One region of the Caulobacter sp. GW821-FHT10E02 genome, then DNA from elsewhere that is predicted to be linked to it. Evidence: predicted binding sites of a transcription regulator. Region 1 holds the regulator's gene; each other region holds the start of a gene.

Region 1 (4,304 bases):
GCTTCGACGTCATGGCCCAGGCCATCGACTGGTGCAAAGCCAACATCGCCGTCGGCGACCCGCGCTTCGAATTCACCCACGCCGACATGCACAGCGACCGGTACAATCCGGGCGGCTCGCAGCCGGCCAGCGCCTTCGTCTTCCCCTATCCCGACGCCAGCTTCGACTATGTCTGGCTGGGCTCGGTGTTCACCCATCTGCTGGCCGCTGACCAGGCCCAGTTCGCCCGCGAGATCGCCCGGGTGCTGAAGCCCGGCGGGACCAGCATCATCTCCTGGTACCTGATCGACGAGGAAGCCCGCGCCAACACGGGCAACGGCCAGATCGCGTTCGACTTCGTCCACGCCTTGGACGGCTGCTGGACCGCGACGCCGGAACTGCCCGAAGCGGTGATCGGCTACGACCTGGAGCCGATCCTGGCGCAGTACGAGACCCTGGGCCTCGATGTGCTGAACCAGGCCCTGGGCGTCTGGCGTCGCCAACCGATGCAGGACCAGGACATCATCATCGCCCGCAAGCGCGCCTGAAAGCTTTCGTTAAGCTTTTGATTCTGGGCGACATTTACCTCGTCGCCGAGCCTAACCCTTGATTCTGCAAAGCTTTTCCGAGCGACGACGCCCCGACTTGACTTTAACGCGGAACGCCTAGAGAACATTCGCAAGGTTTGCGGTTTGTTCCGCGCTCCAGCCGAGGTCGCCATGCTCACGCGCAAGCAGCACGAACTGCTGATGTTCATCCACGAGCGGATCAAGGAGACCGGCGTCTCCCCCTCGTTCGACGAGATGAAGGAGGCCCTGGACCTGGCGTCCAAGTCGGGCATCCACCGGCTGATCACGGCCCTGGAGGAGCGCGGCTTCATCCGCCGTCTCGCCCACCGGGCCCGGGCGCTGGAAGTGGTGAAGCTGCCGCAACAGGCCACGACGGCCGCGCCGCCCAAGGGTCGTGGCGCGTTCCGCCCGCAGGTGTTCGAAGGCGGCGGTTCGCCCCCGCCCTCGCCGGCTGCCTCGTCCGCCCCGGCCAATGACAGCCGCGAGCTGCCGATCCTGGGCAAGATCGCCGCCGGCACCCCGATCGACGCCATCCAGCACGAGCGCGAGCGCCTGCCGGTGCCCGAGGCCATGCTGGGCAATGGCGAGCACTATGTCCTCGAGGTGCAGGGCGACTCGATGATCGAGGCCGGCATCCTCGACGGCGACTATGTGATCATCAAGAAGGGCGACACCGCCACCTCGGGCGAGATCGTCGTCGCCTTGGTCGGCGAGGAAGCCACGCTCAAGCGCCTGCGCAAGAAGGGCGGCTCGATCGCCCTGGAAGCCGCCAACCCGAAATACGAGACCCGCATCTTCGGCCCCGACCAGGTCGAGGTGCAGGGTAAGCTGGTGGGCCTGATCCGCCGCTACCACTAAGCTGCTCTGGCGACTTGAGAATTGGCCCCGACCTCGCTTGAGGATTGGGGCCTTTTCGTATCGGGACTACAGCCGCCCCTCCTCCGCCAGGCGTTTGGCGGCGGCATCGAAACCGGCCCAGGCGGCGACGGCCAGACCCGCGCCGGTGCTGACCCGGCGCACGCCCAGCGCGCCCAGGCTCTCGACCGACATGTCATTGCCCCAGAACAGGATGTTGACCGGCTTGGGGGCCACGGCCTCGACGATGGCCTTGATCTCATCCGGATCGGTCACGGCCGGGGCGTAGAGGCAATCGGCGCCAGCGGCGGCATAGGCCTTCAGACGCTCCAGGGTCGGGGCCAGGTCGCGGACGCCCCGCAGATAGCCCTCGGTGCGGCCGACCAGGATCACGTCCTGGCCCGAGGCGTCGATGGCGGCGCGGGCGGCCTTCAGGCGCTCGACGGCGACCGGCAGATCGTAGAGCGCCGAGCCCGACCAGTCCTCGATCGACAGGCCCGCGACGCCGGCCTCGATGGCCAGGGTGACGCTTTCGCCGACGCCTTCAGCGGTATCGGCGAAACCGGCCTCGAAGTCCGCGTTCACCGGCAGGTCGGTGGCGGCGCACAGCATCTTGAGATGTTCGATGACCTCGTCGCGGGTGATCTCGCCGTCGTCCTTGCCCATGGCCCAGGCCGCTCCCGCGCTGGTCGAGGCCAGAGCCTTGAAGCCCAGCTTTTCCAGGCGCTTGGCGCTGCCGGCGTCCCACGGATTGGGCAGAGCGAAGCAGCCCTCGGCGTGCAGGGCGCGGAAAGCCGCGCGGCGGGCGGCGAACGGGTTCGACATGGCGGAGACTCCTGTGGTGCTGCTGAAGCCTTAGCCTCCGCTGGTGACATCGGCTGTCAGCAGGCTCCACGGCCGATCGCCCCGCAACGGCTGAGCCCAGACGATGCGCCAGCCGTCGGACCGGCGATAGAGCTCGGCGGCTCCGCCCTTGGCGAAATCCTCGGCCGCCAGCAGCACGGTTTCGGCGCACAGCGGCGGCGTTCGAGGTGGCATCGGCCCTCTGATCACCACGACCTCGCTGCGGACGCACAGGCCCGACAGCGTCTCGGCGTCGGGCGTCTTGCGGCCCCAGACCAGCGACAGCCGCACGGGCGCGCCCGGTTCCGGCGCGCAGATCCGCTTGTCGCAGGCATAGAGGCTCCAGGTCGCCGGCCTCAGGCCCCGTCGCCGCGCCCACAGCTCGGCCCCGAACCGCTTGGCGTCGGTGCGCAGCAGCACGGCCGCGTCGCCTGAGCGGACGGCGGCCGTCGCCCCGTCGGCGGCGATCCAGGCGTCCGGCGCGGCGGGCCTGGGCCACAGGGCGACCGCCAGGGCCAAAGGCGCGCCGATCCAGCGCAGACGGCCGCGCCACAGACACAGCAGCATCAGCCCCAGGAAGGCGACCACCAGCACCTGTGGGGGCGCGCTGGCGACGATCCTCTGCGCGCCATGGGCGTCGGCGAAGCCGTTGGCGATCCCGACCATGCCGTCGACGCCCCAGCCCGCCACGGCCAGGAACGGCGCGCCCAGGCCGAAAGGCTCCAGCAAGGTGCCGATCGCCAGGAACGGCATGATCACGAACGAAGACAGCGGCGCGACCGCCAAATTGGCCGGCAGGCCCCAGACGGCGACGCGGTTGAAGTGCTGCATGGCGAACGGCGCGGTGGCCAGGCCCGCCACCAGACTGGCCGCGACCGAAGCCGCCAGCCAGGTGAAGCCCGCCTGCGGCCAGCGGATCCACCACGGCGTCGAGATTTCCTTGACCGGCTGCGGCCAGCTTTCGGCCAGGGCCACCAGGGCGGCGGTGGCGGCGAACGACATCTGGAAGCCCGGCTCGCCAGCGGTCTCCGGCTTCATCGCCAGGATCATCAGGGCCGCCACGGCCAAGCCATGGAGGGTGATGGCCCGGCGATCAAACAGGATGGCCAGGAAGGCGACGCTGGCCGTGATCGCCGAGCGCTCGGCCGGCGGCGGCGCGCCGGAGATGACCAGATAGGCCAGCACAGCAACTAAACCGGCGACGGCGGCGATCTTCTTGCCCGGCGCTCGCAGCGCCAGCCAGGGCCAGGCGGCGACGCCCAGCCGCACCGCGCCGAACACGAAGCCGCCGACGATGGCCATGTGCAGGCCCGAGATCGACAGGATATGCGCCAGGCCCGAGGCCCGCATGGCCTCGGTTTGGTCCTCGGTGATCCAGGCTTCGTGGCCGGTGACCATGGCCGCGCCGATGCCGCCGCTGCTGGGGCCCATCCGCGCCAGGATCCGTTGGGCCAGACTCCAGCGGAAGGCGTTGATCGCCATGATCAACCGCAGCCGCAGCGGCGGCGGATCGAGACGCGTCGTCGAAAGCTCGCCGATCACGAATCCCACGCCGCCGATCGAGTCGAACCAGGCGTCGCGGGCGAAGTCGTAGGATCCCGGCGCGGCCGGAGGCGGTGGCGGTCCCAGCATGGCCCGCAGCCTCAACATTTGGCCCGGCGCCGGCGTCTCGTTCTCGCCGATCGTCACCCGGATCCGGCGCGGCGTGCGCTCTGGCGAGAGGCCCGAGACCGCCACCGGCGCGATCAGCAGCCGTGGTCCGCCCGCGCCGGGACTGACGACGTCGACGACGAAGCCATCCACCCGCCGCACGACCCGCTCGCCGGCCATGATCGGCGCGGCCACGCGGTCGCTGCGGACCTTGGCGGCCAAGCCGCCTGCCGCCCCGAACGCCATCAGACTGGCCAGCACGACGAGGCCGCGCGGCGCGTTCCAGCGCTGGCCGGTCCACCACACCAACGCCAGCAGCCCGGTTACGAGCGCCAGCATCCAGAGCTTCGGCTCGACCCCGGCCTCCAGATAGCCCGCCGCGCCGAGACCGAACGCCACCGGCGTCCA
Region 2 (4,304 bases), 1.3 Mb from region 1:
GTCGTGGCTGACAACCACCGCCCCGCCGCGCCAGCGGGTCAGCACCTTGCCGACGATGCCGCGCGCTTCGGCGTCGAGATTGTTGGTCGGCTCGTCCAGCAACAGCACGTCGGGCCGCGCGATCAACAGCCGCGCCAGCCCCGCCCGCGTCGCCTGGCCACCCGACAGCGCCGCCGCCGGCCGCTCGGGGTCGAGGCCCGCCAGGCCGACGTCGGCCAGGGCCTGGTCCAGCCGCGCCGGCAGGTCCCAGTCCGCTTCGGAAAGGTCGATCTCGTCGCCCTCCCCACGCTCGATGCGCGACAGGCGATCCCAGGCGTCGCCGACGCCCAGCAGGTAGGCCAGCCGCGCGCCCGGCGAGACGTCCGGCGTCTGGTCGAGGGTCGCGACGGTTCCGGCCCGCGCGACCGTCCCAGCCAGCGGCGGACGCGCGCCAGCGATCAGCGCCAGCAAGGTCGACTTGCCCGCGCCGTTGCGCCCGACCAGGCCGATCCGCTCGGCCCCGATCGCGAGGTTCAGATTTTCGAAGAGCAGCCGGCCATCAGGCGTGGCGGCGGAAACGGCATCCAGAGTGACGAAGGACATGCGAACCCACGGTCAGGGAAACGGGAAGGACGAAGCGGTCTTCCGTCTGGCTGATCATGAGGGCCTCCATCGATTGGGAGCGGGGTTTCTACGCGTCCGCGCCTTGGGCGGCAAGCGTGAGCAGAGTGGTCGCTAGGTCGGCGCCATCGCGTGCAGGACCCACACCAGCGAGCCGACGCCGCCGCAGAACACCATCATGTCGATGATGATCGAACGTGGCTTGGGCGCCCTCAGGGCGTCGAACGCCTCCTGCTTGGCGTCCAGCTTGGCGTTCCCGGCCTCTTTCTTGGCCATGGCTCGTTCCTTCATAAGGTCGAGCTTCGGCTCGAACTTCGCCGTTACATCATGCGTGGACTGAAGAACCCGCTTCCAAACAGGGTTTAGGGAAGGTTGCGCTGGCTACGGCCTTCGCGCCGCATGCTGCTGACATCAAATGTCAGCAGAAACGCCCTCTCGCGGGCGCGACATTTGTTCACACCTTGTTCTTGTGTTAATTGGCGCGCCGAGCCCTACATATAGCCGCTGCGCTGCGACCAATGTCGCGGCCCAACGTTCCGGAAAACATGGCTGAGCAACTGAACTTCATCCGCGTTCGCGGCGCCCGTGAGCACAATCTGAAGAACGTCAGCGTCGACATCCCGCGTGGCGAGCTGGTCGTCCTGACCGGCCTGTCGGGCTCGGGCAAGTCGTCCCTGGCCTTCGATACGATCTATGCCGAGGGCCAGCGCCGCTACGTGGAGAGCCTGTCGGCCTATGCCCGTCAGTTCCTGGAGCTGATGAGCAAGCCCGACGTCGACCTGATCGAGGGCCTGTCGCCCGCGATCTCGATCGAGCAGAAGACGACGTCGCGCAACCCGCGCTCGACCGTCGGCACGGTGACCGAGATCCACGACTACATGCGCCTGCTGTGGGCGCGGGTCGGGGTTCCGTATTCGCCCGCCACCGGCCTGCCGATCGAGAGCCAGACCATCAGCCAGATGGTCGACAAGATCACCGCCCTGCCGGAAGGCACGCGTCTCTACCTGCTGGCCCCCGTCGTTCGCGACCGCAAGGGCGAGTACAAGAAGGAGATCGCCGAGTGGCAGAAGGCCGGCTTTCAGCGGCTGAAGATCGACGGCGAGTACTATCCGATCGAGGACGCCCCGGCGCTCGACAAGAAGTTCAAGCACGATATCGACGTGGTCGTGGACCGCGTGGTGACCAAGCCCGACATGGAGCAGCGCCTGGCTGACTCCATCGAGCAGGCCCTGCGCCTGGCCGATGGCCTGGCCGTCGCTGAGTTCGCCAATATCGAAGAAGGCGAGAAGGAGCCGCGCCGGATCCTGTTCTCGGAACGCTTCGCCTGCCCGGTCAGCGGCTTCACGATCGCCGAGATCGAGCCGCGCCTGTTCTCGTTCAACAACCCGGCGGGCGCCTGCCCGGTCTGCGACGGCCTGGGCGCCAAGCTCGCCTTCGACGCCGACCTGGTGATCCCCGACAAGGACAAGAGCCTGCACAAGGGCGCCGTCGCCCCGTGGGCGAAGGGTCCCTCGCCGCTCTACACCCAGACCCTGCAGGCCCTGGCGCGCCACTACGGCTTCTCGATGGACGAGGCCTGGTACAAGCTGTCGCCCGACGCCCGCGACGTGGTGCTGAACGGGTCCAAGGGGACCAAGATCAAGTTCATCTACGACGACAACGCGCGCAAGTACGAGGTCGAGAAGCCCTTCGAGGGCGTGCTGCCGAACCTGGAGCGTCGCTGGCGTGAGACGGACTCCTCGTGGGTCCGCGAAGAACTCGGCCGCTACCAGTCCGACACCCCGTGCGAGACCTGCCACGGCAAGCGCCTGAAGCCCGAAGCCCTGGCCGTCAAGATCGACGCCATGGACATCGCCGAAGTCTCGATGCTGGCCATCCGGCCTGCGCGCGACTGGTTCGCGAGCCTGGAAGGCAAGCTGACCGACAAGCAGATGGAGATCGCCCGGCGGATCCTGAAGGAGATCAATGATCGCCTGCGGTTCCTGGTCGATGTCGGCCTGGACTACCTCAACCTCTCGCGCGGCTCGGGCACCCTGTCGGGCGGCGAGAGCCAGCGCATCCGCCTGGCCAGCCAGATCGGCTCGGGTCTGACCGGCGTGCTGTACGTGCTGGACGAGCCGTCGATCGGCCTGCACCAGCGCGATAACACCCGGCTGCTGACCTCGCTGCAGGGCCTGCGGGACCTGGGCAATTCGGTGCTGGTCGTCGAGCACGACGAGGAGGCCATCCTCACCGCCGACTACGTGATCGACATGGGCCCGGCCGCCGGCGTCCACGGCGGCGAGATCGTCGCCGAGGGCAAGCCGGCCGAGATCATGGCCAACCCCAACAGCGTCACCGGCCAGTACCTGACCGGCGTGCGCGAGATCGCGGTGCCCGAAGAGCGTCGCCCGATCAACAAGAAGAAGATGCTGAAGGTCATCGGGGCCACCGGCAACAATCTGAAGGGCGTCACGGGCGAGATCCCCGTCGGCACCTTCACTTGCATCACCGGCGTGTCGGGCGGCGGCAAGTCGACCTTCACGATCGAGACCCTGTACAAGGCCGCCGCGCGCCGCCTGAACAACGCTTCGGACGCCCCCGCCTCGCACGAGCGGATCGAGGGCCTGGAGAACTTCGACAAGGTCATCGACATCGACCAGTCGCCGATCGGCCGCACCCCGCGCTCGAACCCGGCGACCTATACCGGCGCCTTCGGTCCGATCCGCGACTGGTTCGCCGGCCTGCCCGAGAGCAAGGCGCGCGGCTACGGCCCGGGTCGCTTCAGCTTCAACGTCAAGGGCGGCCGCTGCGAGGCCTGTCAGGGCGACGGCGTCATCAAGATCGAGATGCACTTCCTGCCGGACGTCTACGTCACCTGCGATATCTGCAAGGGCAAGCGCTACAACCGCGAGACCCTGGACGTGCTGTTCAAGGGCAAGACGATTGCCGACGTCCTGGACATGACCGTCGAGGAGGCCGCCGACTTCTTCAAGGCCGTGCCGCCGATCCGCGACAAGATGGAGACCCTCAAGCGCGTGGGCCTCAGCTACATCAAGGTCGGCCAGCAGGCCACGACCCTGTCGGGCGGCGAGGCCCAGCGGGTGAAGCTGTCGAAGGAGCTCAGCAAGCGCGCCACCGGCCGCACGCTGTACATCCTGGACGAACCGACCACCGGCCTGCACTTCGAGGACACCAAGAAGCTTCTCGAAGTGCTGCACGAGCTGGTCGACCAGGGCAACACCGTGGTCGTCATCGAGCATAACCTGGACGTCGTGAAGACCGCCGACTGGCTGCTGGACTTCGGTCCCGAAGGCGGCGACGGCGGCGGCGAGATCGTCGCCGTGGGCTCGCCCCAGGACGTGGCCAAGGTCGAGGCCAGCTGGACTGGCCGCTACCTCAAGGAACTGCTGGATCGCCACGAAGACCGCCGCAAGGCGCGGGTGGCCGAGCTGAAGAAGGCCAAGCGGGCCTAGGCGGCGCGGCCCCCAGAAAGACGAAGGCCCCGGAGAGCGATCTCCGGGGCCTTTCTCTTTACCAGCCGCCGGTGGTCTCGGCGCCGGCGGACGATTGATCCTGCAAGGTGCGATAGATGGTCGGCGCGGGCGAGAAGATGATCAGGGTGGTCAGCACCGACAGCAGCCCCGAGAACAGTGTCTGGGCGATCCCCATCGGCGTGAGGAAGACCGCCAGCGAGCTGCTGTCGGCGTGCATCAGCCGCCCCG
Region 3 (4,304 bases), on a different contig from region 1:
GATGTGGCGCTCGGCATTAGCCTCCAGGTGAAAGCCCGCCTCCCGGATCGTGCAGTGCTCGCGGACGCAGGTGATGACGTCCTGCAACGGCCGCCGTTCGGGACCATGATAGAGGACGTCGTTCGTGGCCACGATCGGCGCGCCGGCGGCGCGGCCCAGGTGGTCCAGGCGCGAGAGGCGCTTGAGGTCCTGGGCGGCGTAGCCCCGGCTGGCCGCCAGCCAGGACCGGCCGCGCAGGTCGCCGGCCATGCGGGTCAGGTCGCGCTCGAAGGCTTCGTCCAGGTCCTTCGGCGGGATGATCAACCCGATCTGGCCGTCGGCATGGTCCAGGAAATCCTGCCAGGACAGATGGCACTCTCCCTTCTCGGCCCGGCGCTGACCGACGGTCAGCAACCGCGTCAGGCGACCGAAGGCCTCGCGATCGGTCGGATAGCAGAGCAGGCTGGGCGTGCCGTCCATGAAGTCCAGCCGGCAGCCGCTCAGCACCCGGACATCGCGCTTCTTGGCCGCCGTCCAGCCGCGCACGATCCCGGCCAGGCTGTTGCGATCGGTGATGCCGATGGCGGAGAGACCCAGGGCTTCGGCGGCGATCGCCAGCTCTTCCGCGTGCGAGGCGCCGCGCAGGAAGGAGAAGTTGGTGGTGGTTTGCAGCTCGGCATAGGCGGGGGTCATGGCGCTAGCTGAACAGGCCATGGATCCACCATTTCGGGGCTTCCGCTTCACCGAACAGGCCCTGGCGGTAGATCCAGAACCGGCCGCCGACATCGTCCTCGACGCGGTAGTAGTCGCGGATCTTGCCGGGGCCGGTGTCGTCCTCGGCGACGCCGGCGCGCCACCATTCCTGGCCGATGCGTTCGGGGCCTTCGGCCCGGCGGACACGGTGGGATCGGCCGCGCCAAGTGAACATGCGAGGGGGATAGTCCGGCACTTCAGCGGCGATGGCGGTGATGGCTTCGGGCCGCTTGAACAGGCGCACCGGGCGCGGGCGGTCGGGGTCCCACTTCGCGGCGGCCGGCGGGTCGAGCGGGGCGTTGCGGATCACCGAGCGTTCGGGGACGTGGCTCTCATAGGGGTCGGCGCGCCAGACGCGGTTCTCGCCCAGGCGGTTGACCAGGCGATCGACCAGCGGGGCCAGGGTCTCGTCGAGGCTGGTCCCGGCCTCCGCGTCCAAGCGATCCTGGGCGGCGGCCAGGGGTTCGACCGCCCAGGCGTGGACAGTGACGACCTCGATGCCGAAGCCGGGGTCGACCTTGTCGAGCTTGGGGACGATCAGCTTGGTCAGCCGCTTGGCGTCGCGGCCCAGGCGGGCCAGGCCGGCCCGGACCGGATAGGCCTGGCCGTCCAGGCGGTGGAACACGACCTCGAAACGCTTGGCGCCGCGGCCTTCCGCCTCCAGGCGGGCGCAGATCAGGGCCAGGGCGTCGCCGGTCACGCGGGCCAGGTCGTCGGGCGCGCTGATCGGTTCGAAGAAGGCCAGGCGGTCGAACCACGGACTGGCCGGACGGCGGAAGGTCAGGGCCTCGGCGGCCATGCCCAAGGCCTGGTCGAGGCGCAGGGTGGTGGCCAGGCCGAAGCGCTTGGCCAGCTGGGCGCGCGGCAGGGCGAAGAGCTGGCCGACGCGGTGCAGGCCGAGGCGCGGCAGCTGGGCCTCGGCGGCGTCCTCCAAGCGCAGGGCCGCGACCGGCAGGGCTTCGATCGCCGCGCGCTGCTCTCCCGGCGCGGCGATGGCCAGGTCGTCGCCGTAGCGGGCTAAAGCCCAGGCCGCGCCGGGCGTGTCGGCGATCGCGGCGCGGGCCGGCACGCCCCAGCGGGCCAGGCGGCCGACGAGATCGACCAGCATCTCGCCCTCGCCGCCCCATAGGTGGTCGGTCCCGCTGATGTCGAGGAACAGGCCGTCGGCGCCGTCGATCGCCACGGCCGGCGAGAAGCGGACGCACCAGTCGCACAGGGCCTCCAGCGCCAGGCGATCGGCGGCGGGATCGTGGTCGAAGGTGACCAGGGTCGGGACCAGGGCCATGGCGTCGGCGGCCTTCTGGTCGACGTTGAGGCCCTGGGCGCGGGCGGTGTCGTCGACGGCCACGAGCCGGCGCGTGCCGCCTTCCGTGGCCAGCAGGGCGAACGGGAGCTTACCCGACCAGTCGTAGCCCGGGTTCCGTCGGCGCCACGTCGTGATCGGCCAGTTGGGACACCAGACGGAAAGGATGCGGGCCATGGCCGGCCTCCTGTTGTTCCAAGATCCAGGCGCCGGCGCGTCCGCCCCGGCAGCGTTCGAGTTCGACCCGCCAGCGCGGCGGGCCGAGGCCGATGTCGTCGGCCGGCGGCGGGGTGGGCGTGGGCCCGATCCGCCAGCGGCTGAACGAGGCCGAGCCGGACACTGCCCGCCCCGCCCCCGCTCGGCCGCCGTACGGTCTTCGGTGCAGCACCACCCCGAAGCCGCCGCGCTTCTCGCAGGCCAGCTGCAGGCGCCGGCCGGCGGTCAGGTCCGGGGCCTCGGCCTCGCCGACGGCGGCGGCGACGCCTTGGGTGGAGAGCGCGTCCTCCAGCACCGACAGGGTCTCGGCCTCGTCGCGGGTGCGGACCTGGATCAGCCGGTCGGCCGGGAAGCCGAGGCCGAACAGGCCGGGCGCGAACAGGTCGCTGCGCCGGGCGACCCAGACGATCGCGCCGGTCTTGACCAGCGGTCGCAGCAGCAGGCCGACGAAGGCGGCGGGGGCCGCGCTGGTCTCGGCCTCCAGCCCCGCGCCCGTCACCTCGTGCCAGCCGCCCAGCGGCAGGCCGCCGCCCGGGAAGCAGCCGTCGATGGCCGGATCCCCGAACGGCAGGACCGGAGTCGGAGTCCGAGTCCCCGCTTCGATCGCGGCGATCCGGCCTCTGAGGGCCGCAAGACGCGCCTCGCGCGATCCGGCCATTCCACACTCCTTGTTCTACTTTTGTTCTGATCTTTCGCGCTTGGAGAGTCAAGCGGCTCGGGCGAAGGTGCGTCAAACGGCCGTATGAAGAGAGCCCTGCATGACCTTGTCCCGCGTCCTGATCGCCAACCGTGGCGAGATCGCCGTCCGCATCGCCCGCGCGGCGGCGGAGGCCGGGATCGAGAGCGTAATGGTCCATGCCGAGGGCGACACGGCGCACGTCTCGGGCCGCGCGGTCGCCCTGTCCGGCGCGAGCGCAAAAGCCTATCTCGACATCGCGGCGATCGTGGCGGCGGCCAAGGCCGAGGGCTGCGACGCCCTGCATCCGGGCTACGGCTTCCTGTCGGAGAACCCCGCCCTGGCGCGAGCCTGCGCGGCGGCGGGGATTATCTTCGTCGGTCCGTCGGCGGAGCATCTGGAGGTCTTCGGCGACAAAGCTCGCGCAAGGACGCTGGCGGCTGAACGCGACGTGCCGCTGCTCCCTGGAACCGGCGCGATCTCGCTGGACGAGGCACGGGCGTTCCAGGCGCAGCATGGCGCGATCATGCTGAAGGCGCGGGCCGGTGGCGGCGGGCGCGGGATGCGGGCGGTACGCGACACAGCCGAGCTGGACGCCGCCTTCGCCGCCTGCGCGCGCGAGGCCGAGGCGGCGTTCGGCGACGGCGGGCTCTATGCCGAGAAGCTCATTGAACAGGCCCGGCATATCGAGGTGCAGATCGTCGGCGATGGCAGCCGCGTGCTGGCGATCGGCGACCGCGACTGCTCGTTGCAACGCCGGAACCAGAAGCTGGTCGAGATCGCGCCGGCGGCGTTGCCCGAGGCTCTACGGGCAGATCTGTGGCGACATGCCGAGGCGCTGTGCGCCGGCTATCGAGGCCTGGCCACCGTCGAGTTCCTCGTCGAGGGCGACACGCCCTACTTCCTGGAGGTCAATCCGCGCCTGCAGGTCGAGCACACGGTGACCGAGGAGGTCACGGGCCTGGACCTGGTGCGGCTGCAGTTCGACCTGGCGGCGGGCAAGCCGCTGGAGCTGGACGTCCCGCCGGCTTTCGGCGTCGCGATCCAGGCGCGGGTCAATGCCGAGACCCTGACGGCCGACGGTCAGGTGAAGCCATCCAACGGCACGATCGGCGCCTGGGGGCCTCCGGGCGGTCCGGGGGTGCGGGTCGACGCCGGCGTCTCGGCCGGGACAGTGGTCGGCGGATCTTACGACAGCCTGCTGGCCAAGGTGGTGACGCGCGGTCGCACCTACGCCGAAGCCGCTGCCCGCCTCGGCCGGGCGCTGGCGGAGTTCCAGATCACCGGCGTGGCGACCACCGCGCCGCTGGTGCGGGCGATCCTGGCGGCGGCGCCAGAGACACCGACGACGCGGTTCATCGAGGACCACGCGGCCGC
Region 4 (4,304 bases), on a different contig from region 1:
CCGGCGACCACCCGCACCAGCGCGGCGTCTGGTGGGCCTGGATGAAGGTCCAGACGGGTGGCAAGACCGTCGCCGACGGCTGGTACATGAAGGGCCTGTCCTACTTCGTCCGCGAGAAGCACTTCCTGGGCGACGCTGACGGCGGCGGGACCCTGACGGTCGATGTCGATTGGATCGTCAATTCCGGACCCGAGCTGGCCTATGTCGCCAGCGAAACCACCAAGGTCACCGTCCGGCCGCTGAAGGCCGGCGCGCGGCGGGTGGAGTTCGACACCACCATCACCTCACGCGTCGACAGCCTGGGCCTGGGCGGCAGCGAGGACGATCGCGGCTTCGGCGGCTTCTCGATCCGGCTGGTCGATCCCAAGCATCTGGCCTTCGCCTCGGGCGGCAAGACGATCGTCCCGAACGGCGCGGCGATCGACGCCGGCGCGAACATGGGCTTTGCCTGGACCGGCGAGGCCGCGCCCGCCTGGGCGGTGGGGCTGGCCTGCAAGGCCAATGGTCAGGCGGTGACGCGCTGGATGCTGTATAACGACCGCTCGATGCAGAACTGCGTCTTCCCCGGCCGGGCGCCGCTGGTCCTCAAGAAGGACGAGGCGCTGCATCTGCAGGAAACCTTGGTCATTCGTCCCGCTCCGAAGAAGAAGCTCCCCTAAGCCCATGGCCGACATCATCAATCTGAACCAGGCCCGCAAGGCCAAGGCCAAGGCCGACGACAAGGCTCGGGCCTCCGAGAACCGCGCCAAGTTCGGCCGCACCAAGGGCGAGAAGACCCTGGACGCCGCTCGCGCCGACAAGCTCAAGCGCGACCTCGACGGCGCCAAGCGCGAGGACTGACCGCTGGCTGGTTTGAAGAAGCGCTCGGTGAACCTGGCCGGCCACGCGACCTCGCTGGCCCTGGAGCCGGAGTTCTGGGCGGTGCTGGATCGCGCGGCTGCGGATGAGGCGGTGAGCCTGGCGGGGTTGATCCAGCGGATCGACCTGGAGCGCGGGGAGCGGCCGTTGGCGTCCGCGTGCCGAGTATTCGCGCTCAACATGTCATCCCGGCCGTAGCGAAGCGTAGAGCCGGGACCGCCGGAAGCTCAGAGCCTATTGCGGTCCCGGGTCTTCGCCCGGGATGACAGATTTGAGTTAGCGCGCTTCCGGCGTGACCGTCGGCCGCCGCTGCGTCGGGATCGGCGGCGGTTGCGGGTTCGGCGCCTGGCGCAGGGTCCGGGACAGCTCCGGCAGGCTCTGGCGCCAGTCAGCCTGGTCGCCGGCCATCACGCCCAGCCTCCAGGCGCCCCAGACGGCCGCGACGACGACAACCACCACCAGCAGAGCCGCCAGGACCCCGCCACTATCTTGGTGCGATCCCTGATGAGCGAGGCTCTTGGCCATGATCAGCTCCCCGGAGCCTTCGGCGCTTCGGGCAGCTTCGGCGCGTCCGGAAGCTTCGGCGCCGAGGCCGAGATGTTCACGTCGACGCGCTTCTTCTGTGTCATGCCGCCGGACATCATGAAGAAGGCGAGCACGGCGACGATGACGACAAGCCCACCGACGATGAACGCCAAGCCACTGTTACCGCCGCCACTGCTGGTTCCTTCGGCCATGAGAGTCTCCTCGCCCTTCGGCGCTGTTGCGTTGGCGGATCAACGATACGCGGACGCGGAGGTTCCCCTTCACGCCCTCACATGACGTCCTTGGGGGACTTAAGTCCCGAAGAGTTTGTGCTACATATGTTCCATGTATCCCGATGATGACTCGGCTGGCTTTCCAGGCGACCTCCCCTCTCCGCGCATCTCCGACCTGGCCCGGCCACAGCCGCCGGCGCAGGCCCATGCCATGCCGAACTACCTGGACGGCCTGAACCCCGAGCAGCGCGAGGCGGTCGAGACCACCGAAGGCCCGCTGCTCGTTTTGGCCGGGGCCGGCACCGGCAAGACCCGCGTGCTGACCACGCGCCTGGCCCACATCCTGGCGACCGGCAAGGCCCGGCCGTGGGAGATGCTGGCCGTCACCTTCACCAACAAGGCCGCGCGCGAGATGCGCGAGCGGATCACCCACATCATCGGCCCGGAGGCGGAAGGGCTCCGCTGGCTGGGCACCTTCCACTCGGTGGCCGCCCAGATCCTGCGTCGCCACGCCGAGCTGGTCGGGCTGAAGTCGAACTACACGATCATCGACACCGACGATAACGAGCGGCTGCTCAAGCAGCTGATCGAGGCCGAGAACATCGACGCCAAGCGCTGGACCCCACGGATCCTGTCGCAGATCATCGACAACTGGAAGAACCGCGGCTGGACGCCCGACCGTGTTCCGACCAGCGAGGCCGGCGAGTTCGCCAACGGCAAGGGCATCAGCCTGTACCGTCAGTACCAGGAGCGCCTGCGCATCCTGAACGCCTGCGACTTCGGCGACCTGTTGCTGCACAATATCAGCCTGTTCACCGGCCATCCCGATGTGCTGGACGAGTTCCAGCGCCGCTTCAAATACGTGATGGTCGACGAGTACCAGGACACCAACGTCGCCCAGTACCTGTGGCTGCGCCTGCTGGCCCAGGGCCGCCAGAACGTCTGCTGCGTCGGCGACGACGACCAGTCGATCTATGGCTGGCGCGGGGCCGAGGTCGACAACATCCTGCGGTTCGAGCGCGACTTCGCCGGCGCCAAGGTCGTGCGGCTGGAGTGCAACTACCGCTCGACCGAGCACATCCTGGCGGCGGCGTCCGGCCTGATCACCGCCAACAAGGGGCGCCTGGGCAAGACCCTGTGGACCCCGGCCAAGGGCGGCGAGAAGGTCAAGGTCAGCGGCGTCTGGGACGGCGAGGCCGAGAGCCGGATGATCGCCGACGAGATCGAGCGCGCGAAGAAGGCGGGCCGCAAGTACAACCAGATGGCCATTCTGGTGCGCGCCAGCTTCCAGATGCGCGCCTTCGAAGAACGCTTCGTGATGTTGCAGATCCCCTACAAGGTGGTCGGCGGCCCGCGCTTCTTCGAACGGGCGGAAATCCGCGACGCCCACGCCTATCTGCGCCTGATCCAGTCGCCCGACGACGATTTGGCCTTCGAGCGCATCGTCAACACGCCCAAGCGCGGCATCGGCGACACCTCGGTGCAGAAGCTGCTGCAGATCGCCCGGCTGAGCGGCGTCTCGACCGTCGAAGCCGCCCGACAGATCATCGCCAGCGACGAGCTGCCAGCCCGCACGCGGACGGCGCTGTCCAACTTCATCCGCGACCTGGACCGCTGGCGTTCGCTGATCGGCTCGGTGCACCACCAGCGCCTGCTGGAGACGGTGCTGGAGGAGAGCGGCTATACGGACGCCCTGCGTCTGGACAAGGGCCCGACCAGCCAGACGCGGCTGGAGAACCTGAAGGAACTGGTCCAGTCGATGGGCTCGTTCGACACGCTGGAAGCCTACCTCGAGCACGTGTCGCTGGTCATGGACCTGGACCGCGAGGCCACCGGCGACGCCGTCTGGATCATGACCCTGCACTCGGCCAAGGGCCTGGAATTCCCGCTGGTCTTCCTGCCCGGCTGGGAGGAAGGCGTGTTCCCCAGCCAGCGCAGCATGGACGACAAGGGCGAAAAGGGCCTCGAGGAAGAGCGTCGCCTGGCCTATGTCGGCATCACCCGCGCCCGCGAGGAGGCTCGCATCAGCTTCGTGGCCAACCGGCAGGTCTATGGCCGCTGGACCAGCCAGTTGCCGTCGCGGTTCGTCGACGAACTCCCGCTCGCCCACGTCGATGCGGCGTCCGAGACCGGCTACTATGGCGGCGGTCCGGGCATGCAGCAGACCGCGGCCTCGCGCTGGGACGATCCCGGCGTCAGCGCCTTCCAGGCCGGCAGCAGCTATGACAGCCCTGGCTGGAAACGCGCCCAGGAACGCACGGCGGGCTTCGGTGAGCGAAACCCCGCCTGGCGCGGTCCCCAGGGCGTCCGCTCCGGCTCGGCCGCCCGCTCTGCCCCGATCGAGGGCGAAGGTCGCCTGGTGGCGGTGTCCGCCCCGACCGCCAGCGCCTATTCGCGCGGCGACCGGGTGTTCCACGTCAAGTTCGGCTACGGCGCGGTGACGTCCATCGAAGGCAACAAGCTGACCGTGGCCTTCGACAAGGCCGGCGAGAAGAAGGTCATCGACAGCTTCGTCGAGAAGGCCTGATCAATGCTCCCCCGCAGCGCGGGGGAGCATCTTTCCCCGCGCTCCCATGCCACAGGGGTTGAACGCGACACGCGGCTAACCATATGGTACTCAGGAAGCAGCCAAACGCTTCAGCCCAAAGACGGCTGGACTTCACGGCGCTCCAGCGCCCTCTTGCCGTC

The links. The regulator LexA, encoded in region 1, represses DNA repair genes until DNA is damaged. The targets are predictions, from matches to a motif close to ATGTTCNCNANNTGTTCT.
Region 2: uvrA (excinuclease ABC subunit UvrA) is a predicted target of LexA. The motif match lies at 1,051-1,068, and genes of this name have one in related genera.
Region 3: AC07NI_RS09905 (ImuA family protein) is a predicted target of LexA. The motif match lies at 2,920-2,937, and genes of this name have one in related genera.
Region 4: AC07NI_RS19585 (ATP-dependent helicase) is a predicted target of LexA. The motif match lies at 1,711-1,728, and genes of this name have one in related genera.

The regions. Positions count from the first base shown of each region.
Region 1 covers NZ_JBWKMV010000001.1:1,312,689-1,316,992, reverse strand. Annotated here, with positions in the region: gene AC07NI_RS05875 (class I SAM-dependent methyltransferase) at 1-527, shown strand, start outside; gene lexA (transcriptional repressor LexA) at 699-1,406, shown strand; gene AC07NI_RS05865 (isocitrate lyase/PEP mutase family protein) at 1,473-2,228, opposite strand; gene AC07NI_RS05860 (ComEC/Rec2 family competence protein) at 2,259-4,304, opposite strand, start outside.
Region 2 covers NZ_JBWKMV010000001.1:38,752-43,055, reverse strand. Annotated here, with positions in the region: gene AC07NI_RS00195 (ABC-F family ATP-binding cassette domain-containing protein) at 1-582, opposite strand, end outside; gene AC07NI_RS00190 (hypothetical protein) at 539-652, opposite strand; gene AC07NI_RS00185 (hypothetical protein) at 715-876, opposite strand; gene uvrA (excinuclease ABC subunit UvrA) at 1,146-4,055, shown strand; gene AC07NI_RS00175 (hypothetical protein) at 4,114-4,304, opposite strand, start outside.
Region 3 covers NZ_JBWKMV010000002.1:52,838-57,141, forward strand. Annotated here, with positions in the region: gene AC07NI_RS09895 (error-prone DNA polymerase) at 1-672, opposite strand, end outside; gene AC07NI_RS09900 (Y-family DNA polymerase) at 677-2,212, opposite strand; gene AC07NI_RS09905 (ImuA family protein) at 2,127-2,909, opposite strand; gene AC07NI_RS09910 (acetyl-CoA carboxylase family protein) at 3,010-4,304, shown strand, end outside.
Region 4 covers NZ_JBWKMV010000003.1:929,377-933,680, reverse strand. Annotated here, with positions in the region: gene AC07NI_RS19610 (DUF6807 family protein) at 1-659, shown strand, start outside; gene AC07NI_RS19605 (DUF4169 family protein) at 664-840, shown strand; gene AC07NI_RS19600 (ribbon-helix-helix domain-containing protein) at 844-1,056, shown strand; gene AC07NI_RS19595 (hypothetical protein) at 1,135-1,383, opposite strand; gene AC07NI_RS19590 (hypothetical protein) at 1,386-1,595, opposite strand; gene AC07NI_RS19585 (ATP-dependent helicase) at 1,729-4,143, shown strand.